One region of the Lentilactobacillus terminaliae genome, then DNA from elsewhere that is predicted to be linked to it. Evidence: a T-box and tRNA genes for the amino acid it is inferred to sense, from the RefSeq annotation. Region 1 holds a T-box; the other holds one or more tRNA genes.
What was found. A T-box is a leader RNA that pairs with one kind of tRNA and senses whether it is charged. The one in region 1 lies ahead of tyrS (tyrosine--tRNA ligase), so its partner is inferred to be a tRNA-Tyr.

Region 1 (3,419 bases):
AATAATGACAAAAGTTAGAATACTACCGGCGAGAACGATTGTCAACAAATCTGACAACAATAATCGATTCTTTAATATTGACGGACGAAAAAATAACAACTATAATTTCCAATGTTGTATTGATAGGATTAATTATTAGTAGGTGAATAGTATTGGTAGAAACTTCAAAGGGTGGTTTGTTTAATACTGAAAAGTTAATATTTGGTATTCGACAAGTGACTCAAATAACTGGCGTTTCTTCACGTCAATTAAGATATTGGGAACAACAAAATTATATTTCACCGATCCAACAAAAAAAGGGAACTTCTCGTCAGTATGATATGCATACATTGCTAAAAATCGCTAATATTCAGCGCTTCTTAAGCCAAGGGTTTACATTGTCAGTGGCTGTGGAAAAGGCTATTAAGGTGGGACGAGAAGCTCCATTAATCAGAGACTTTGTTTTGTCACGGATGAATGGTGTCAACATTGAGTCAGACGATCGAGCAACCATTGACTTTGGATTTTTAGATGACAGCCATAAGCAACGGGTGCTTGGAGTTATTGATCATGGCAAGACCTCTTTTGAAATTATTGATGAGGTATAATGTAATAAAAGCAAGGCAGACTAATATCTACCTTGCTTTTTTATTGCCGACTATTTGGTTAATTGTTTATATAATCCTAAGATGGTTTTATCCGATAATTCGAGAGATTTACCGTCAACAGTTACTGATTCGATTTCGTAATAGTCTTCCAAATCCGGGGTTTCTAGTCTTTGATTAGCTACGAAGTCTTCGACACTGTTATAGGAAATTTTACTTGATGAGTTCCCGTTTTTATAAGTAATTTCTAGCATTTTAAACACTGTCCTTTCTGTTATTATTGTAGGAATAATGAATGCGTAATGCAATTAACAAGGTCGTTTAAATTTAGTTAGCTTATTTTCTAATTGCGTGCAATTTAGTGTTGCCGAATTCAAATTCATGTTAAATTAAACGATTAATAAAAGAAAAGATACAAATGAAGAGAGTCGATAATGCATGATGCATATGGGGGATATTCAATGAAGCGTTGAGGCTTATTTATGGTTACTTTATTGATGGGGTTATTCACAGTTGAAAGTTTGACGACTGATAGTGAGCAGGCCACCACGGTCAAATTTGATAATAATATGATCACTTCAAAGAACCTGACATCTCATGGCGTTATTAAATATAATTTTGCTTCTCCTGCAAAGAAATATAATGGGACCGTTAAGACGGCAACTAATAAATGGAACAAGGCGCTAGGTAAGCGGGTGTTTGCGGCTTCTAAGTCCGCTAATGATTTTAGGCTGGTTATTACCAATTCTAATATCACTCCTGGTTTAGCGGGGGTTGCTGAAGTCAATAGTGGCGTAATCGGTCAGTTATGCAACATTACTCAAGCCATAAGCAGTTCTAATTCACGAACTTGGTCATACGCTAGGCACTAAAGATTTGTATCTTTATCCTAATGCAGGCTTGAGAAAGCAGTTTGAGCGCGGAGCAATTATGGGTGGTAATTACTCAACAACTATTAAAAGATTCGATGCTGATTTAGCAAAATGGTCGTTGAACAAGACTAACTCGCTCAGTGAGAAACAACTTCTAATTTACAGGGCTTTACCTAACCTATACTTTCAGAAGTATGTCAGTTAACTTTAAGTTATATTGACAATGAGTATTGGGTAATTTATCATTAAACGCATAATACAGTGAAACAAGAATAGTAATATGGTACTTGAGTAATCAGAAATTTGACGGTAATGCGAGTCAAACGGGTACGCATACGAAATTACACTTGTGGAGTTATCTATATTAATAGACGGGTCATTACGTTACCAATGAGCAAGAGAGATCAATAAATTATTGATAAACTTGGGTGGTAACGCGGAAAAATTCGTCCCTAGCATTAATTTGCTAGGGATTTTTTATTTTTAGGAGGAAAACTTATGAACATTATTGATGAATTACAATGGCGTGGTGCAGTTAACCAAGAAACAGATCATGATGGTCTATATGACTTAGTTAACGATAAAAAGATTGGTATTTACGTTGGAGTTGACCCAACTGGAGACAGTATGCATATTGGTCACTTGATTCCATTCATGATTTTAAAAAGGTTCCAATTAGCTGGCCATAAACCGGTTGCTGTTATCGGTGGCGGTACAGGTTCAATTGGTGATCCAAGTGGTAAGAAGTCAGAACGAGTTCTTCAGTCAATGGATCAAGTGCATCACAATGAACAAGCTTTAACAGCTCAGATGCAAAACCTTTTTGGTGATGACGGACAGTTCGAAATTGTTAATAATTACGATTGGCTATCAAAAATTAGTCTACTAGATTTCCTACGTGACTATGGGAAGCTATTCAATGTTAATACAATGTTGAATAAAGAAATCGTGGCTAGTCGTCTAGAAGTCGGTATTTCATTCACTGAATTTACTTACCAAATTTTGCAATCTGTAGATTTCCTTCATCTATATAAGAATAATGATGTGCAACTTCAATTAGGTGGAGCAGATCAATGGGGTAACATTACATCAGGTATTGATTTGATACATAAGGTAGAAGGATCAGATACTCGGGTATACGGTTTAACTATTCCATTGATGCTTAAAGCTGACGGCACTAAATTCGGTAAGACGGCTGGTGGAGCAGTTTGGTTGGATCCAGAAAAGACCACCCCTTATGAATTTTACCAATTCTGGATTAATCAAGATGATCGTGACGTTGTTAAATATTTGAAGTACTTTACTTTCTTAAGCCAAGAAGAAATTGAGACATTATCTGAGAAGGTTAAGACACAACCAGAGAAGCGTGAAGCACAGAGACGTTTGGCAGAAGAAGTCACAGAGTTTGTTCATGGTAAGCAAGCTGTTGTTGAAGCAGAACATATTTCAGCTGCATTGTTCTCTGGGGATGTCGCTAAATTGACGTCATCAGAAATTGAGCAAGGATTTAAAAACATGCCTACAGTTGAAGTGTCATCAGAAAAGCGCAACATTGTTGAGTGGCTGGTAGACGTAACAGCTATTGAACCTTCTCGTCGTCAAGCACGTGAAGATATTACTAACGGTGCAATCAGAATTAATGGAGACAAGATCACTGATGTTGATAGTGAGATTGATCCTTCATCTAAGTTCGATGGTAAGTTTGTGATCGTTAGACGTGGTAAGAAACGTTACTTCCTTGCTAAAGTAAAATAGATTGTCAAGCAAATCGATTTGATTTGCTTTTTTTATTGACAATTATTACAAAAGTGAGTATATTATTACTTGCGGCTTTGAGATATTTGTTTCTTAGTCGCTAGATAATATTTTAAAAAAAGTATTGACCGGAAAGTTAATTCTTGATAAGATATTACATGTTGCTGATTGAGAGCGAACGACATATACCAATTTGAAAATAAATTAG
Region 2 (3,419 bases), 840 kb from region 1:
AAAACTCGGTGTTCGAGTTGGTATTGGTGTAGTTGTTTTTGCGCTTATCCTACTATTATTAGGTTTCATGGGTGTTCTTAATGTTGATAATTTCATTACATTATTAAGTATTATTGCAATCATTACGCCGGTAGTTTACTTCATCATGATGATTTCTAGTAAGAAAGTTACTACTACCGAAAGATCACGAGTTATCGCTTATATCCCATTGTTCTTAGCAGCTGCTATCTTCTGGGCCATTGAAGAACAAGGATCTGTTGTTTTAGCTTTATTCGCACAAAATCAAACTAACAACAATTTAGGATTCTTCAATATTCCTGCCGCGTGGTATCAGTCTTTAAACCCATTGTTTATCATGCTATACACACCATTGTTTGCATGGCTATGGACTAGATTAGGGAAGAAACAACCTAGTTCTCCAGGTAAATTCTCACTTGGAATGCTTTTTGCCGGTCTATCATACTTGTTCATGGTTATTCCAGTAGCACTATTTGGAACATCCGCTAAGGTAAGTCCATTATGGTTACTTGGTAGTTGGATGATCATTGAAATTGCGGAATTGTTAATTTCTCCAATTGGTCTATCAGTTACTACCAAACTTGCTCCTAAATCATTTGAATCACAAATGATGAGTATGTGGTTCTTAGCTGATTCCGCTGGACAAGCAGTTAACTCACAGATCGTTAGATTATATACGCCAGGTAATGAAATTCGTTACTTCACTATCATTGGTATCGTGGCAATCGTTGCCGGTATCGTTCTATTCTTCTTGCTTAAACCAATTAAGCGATTAATGGAAGGCGTTAATTAAAACATTTAAAAAGTGTTATCCTTACAGGGTAATACTTTTTTTATTTGGAGATAATAATGGTAAAAATTGCAGTGACTAGTGACAATCATTTTGATTTAAATAACGTCGACGTGAACGATATCATAGATCAACAACATCAAATGTTGTCTGAACTTGGGATTCAATATTATTTGATTGCTGGTGACCTGTTTAACGATTTTCAATTAAGCGTGAAGTATGTTCAGCAGCTGCAGGAGACGATGCCAGAGATTAAGGTACTATTTGTTGCTGGCAATCATGACATGGTTAAAAACGTTTCGTATGAGCAATTAGAGCAGGGAGAGTGGCCAGGTTACCTTAATAATCGATATATCGATGTTCCTGACTCTGATGTTAGAATTATTGGTTTAAATGGTTGGTATGATTATTCATTTGCCACAAATGAAGATAAAACCAGTCAGCAATTTCTAACTTGGAAAAACACCTACTGGATCGATCGACTGATTACTCAGCCAATGACAGATGAAAAACGCGAAGACATTGTTTTACAGCAACTTCAGAGGCAATTAGAGCTAGCTAAGGATAATAAGAAGAAAGTTGTTTTGATGACGCATTTTGTTCCCAACGTCAAATTTATTCGTTATTCCGATGATTTTAGATTTTGGAATATGGCAAACGCAATGCTCGGCAGCACTAGAGTCGGGCAATTGATCGATAAGTACAAAGTTCCAGCCGTCGTATTTGGACACATTCATAATCGTCTCGAGCCGGTTAAATATGGGGCGACAACGTATTACAATGGGGCAGTTGGATATCATCGAAAACGCCATAATGAGTGGCAATCGGATGACTTTATAACAGAATGGCAGATGCAATTGAAAAAATTTGAGCTTTTTTAGTCTGGAAGGGTTGACGAAATCGCTAGAATTCGATATTATTATATTCGTTGCTTTGGTAGTACGCAGCAAGGTTTCGGAGGGGTAGCGAAGTCTGGCTAAACGCGGCGGACTGTAAATCCGCTCCTTCGGGTTCGGTGGTTCGAATCCACTCCCCTCCATTTATTATTGGGCTATAGCCAAGTGGTAAGGCAACGGGTTTTGATCCCGTGATGCGCTGGTTCGAACCCAGCTAGCCCAATTAATAACGTCGATCCTCATTGAGAGTCAGCGTTTTTATTTTTTGTCTTATTGCGTCGTAACCCTTTAAATTTAGGGTTGACGACATAGTCAAAATTTTGTATTATTATATGCGTTGGTTTAGTCAATTAAACCATTTCGGAGGGGTAGCGAAGTCTGGCTAAACGCGGCGGACTGTAAATCCGCTCCTTCGGGTTCGGTGGTTCGAATCCACTCCCCTCCATTTATTATTGGGCTATAGCCAAGTGGTAAGGCAACGGGTTTTGATCCCGTGATGCGCTGGTTCGAACCCAGCTAGCCCAACTATTAACGTCGAATCTCATTCTTGAGATCGACGTTTTTTTATTGCAAATATTTATAAGTTCAGCTAAAGTTAAATTATAACGATTGGTATAGACATATACTGTAGGAGGAACTAAATAATGAAAATCGGTTTTATTGGAGTAGGTGCGATGGCTCGCGCAATTATTGATGGATTGCTAAAGACAAATGTCGTTGCTCCCGGGGATATTTTAATTCACGCAAATCATCCGGATCGCTATGAACCTTATGCAAAAGAAAATGGTTTGGTGGCTTGTGCTACTAATTCAGAGTTAACTAGCAAAAGTGATGTTGTGGTGATAGGAGTTGTTCCTGCGGTTGTCCAACCAGTTTTACAAGAAATTTCCGATAGCCTAACTAACACTCAACCAATCATCTCAATGGCGTCCGGTATCACTATTAATCGTCTTGAGGAATTGACTGACAAATCACAACCAATTCTGAGAATCTTGCCCAATGTTAATTCCGCTTATAAAGCTGGAATGACGGCAGTAGCTTCCAATGAATTTCTTAAGGGAGAAACCTTAGATGATTTATTAAAAATAATGCGGGCTATTGGTGAAGTACTCGAATTACCTGAAAGTCAATTTGCTAATTTTAGTGCGATTTCCGGTAGTGCGGTAGCGTACATTGATTTCTTCATTGATGCATTAAGTCGTGCTGGGGTAAAGTATGGATTTGATAAGGCCACTGCAACTAAAATTGCCGCTCAAACAACTCTTGGTTCAGCTCAAGCTTTGATTGAATCTGGTGAGACACCAGCGGAAATCATTGATAAGGTTTGTTCTCCGGGAGGGGATACTATTGCGGGTATCCTGGCAATGGAACAGGCTGGCTTACTAAATGCCGTTGTTAAGGGAATCGATGCCACAATTGAAAAGTCGACAGGTAACAATTAATGACTAATGTAATTGTGAATGCCCGAATCATAGATGGACAATCTGATATTGAATCTGGTTACTTACGTTTTGATGAGCGTATACTTGCATCAGGTCCTATGAAAAAGTTTGTGGCAGCGGATGACGATCAAATTATTGATTATCACGGTAAAATTGTTATTCCCGGTTTTATCGACATGCACTGTCATGCGGGGTATGGCATCGATTCTATGACTGGTTCAACTGAAGAATTGACTAAGTTAGCCTCACAATTAGCTCAAGAGGGTGTTACCG

Region 2: it encodes a tRNA-Tyr, which carries the amino acid that the T-box ahead of tyrS (tyrosine--tRNA ligase) is inferred to sense. The anticodon was not compared.

Annotation. Positions count from the first base shown of each region.
Region 1 covers NZ_CP168151.1:1,547,999-1,551,417, reverse strand. The annotation lists gene O0236_RS08260 (MerR family transcriptional regulator) at 153-587, shown strand; gene O0236_RS08255 (hypothetical protein) at 638-838, opposite strand; gene O0236_RS08250 (hypothetical protein) at 1,067-1,456, shown strand; T-box leader at 1,709-1,913, shown strand; gene tyrS (tyrosine--tRNA ligase) at 1,955-3,211, shown strand.
Region 2 covers NZ_CP168151.1:710,614-714,032, forward strand. The annotation lists gene O0236_RS03505 (peptide MFS transporter) at 1-811, shown strand, start outside; gene O0236_RS03510 (metallophosphoesterase) at 868-1,689, shown strand; tRNA gene O0236_RS03515 (tRNA-Tyr) at 1,765-1,847, shown strand; tRNA gene O0236_RS03520 (tRNA-Gln) at 1,856-1,927, shown strand; tRNA gene O0236_RS03525 (tRNA-Tyr) at 2,067-2,149, shown strand; tRNA gene O0236_RS03530 (tRNA-Gln) at 2,158-2,229, shown strand; gene proC (pyrroline-5-carboxylate reductase) at 2,349-3,146, shown strand; gene nagA (N-acetylglucosamine-6-phosphate deacetylase) at 3,146-3,419, shown strand, end outside.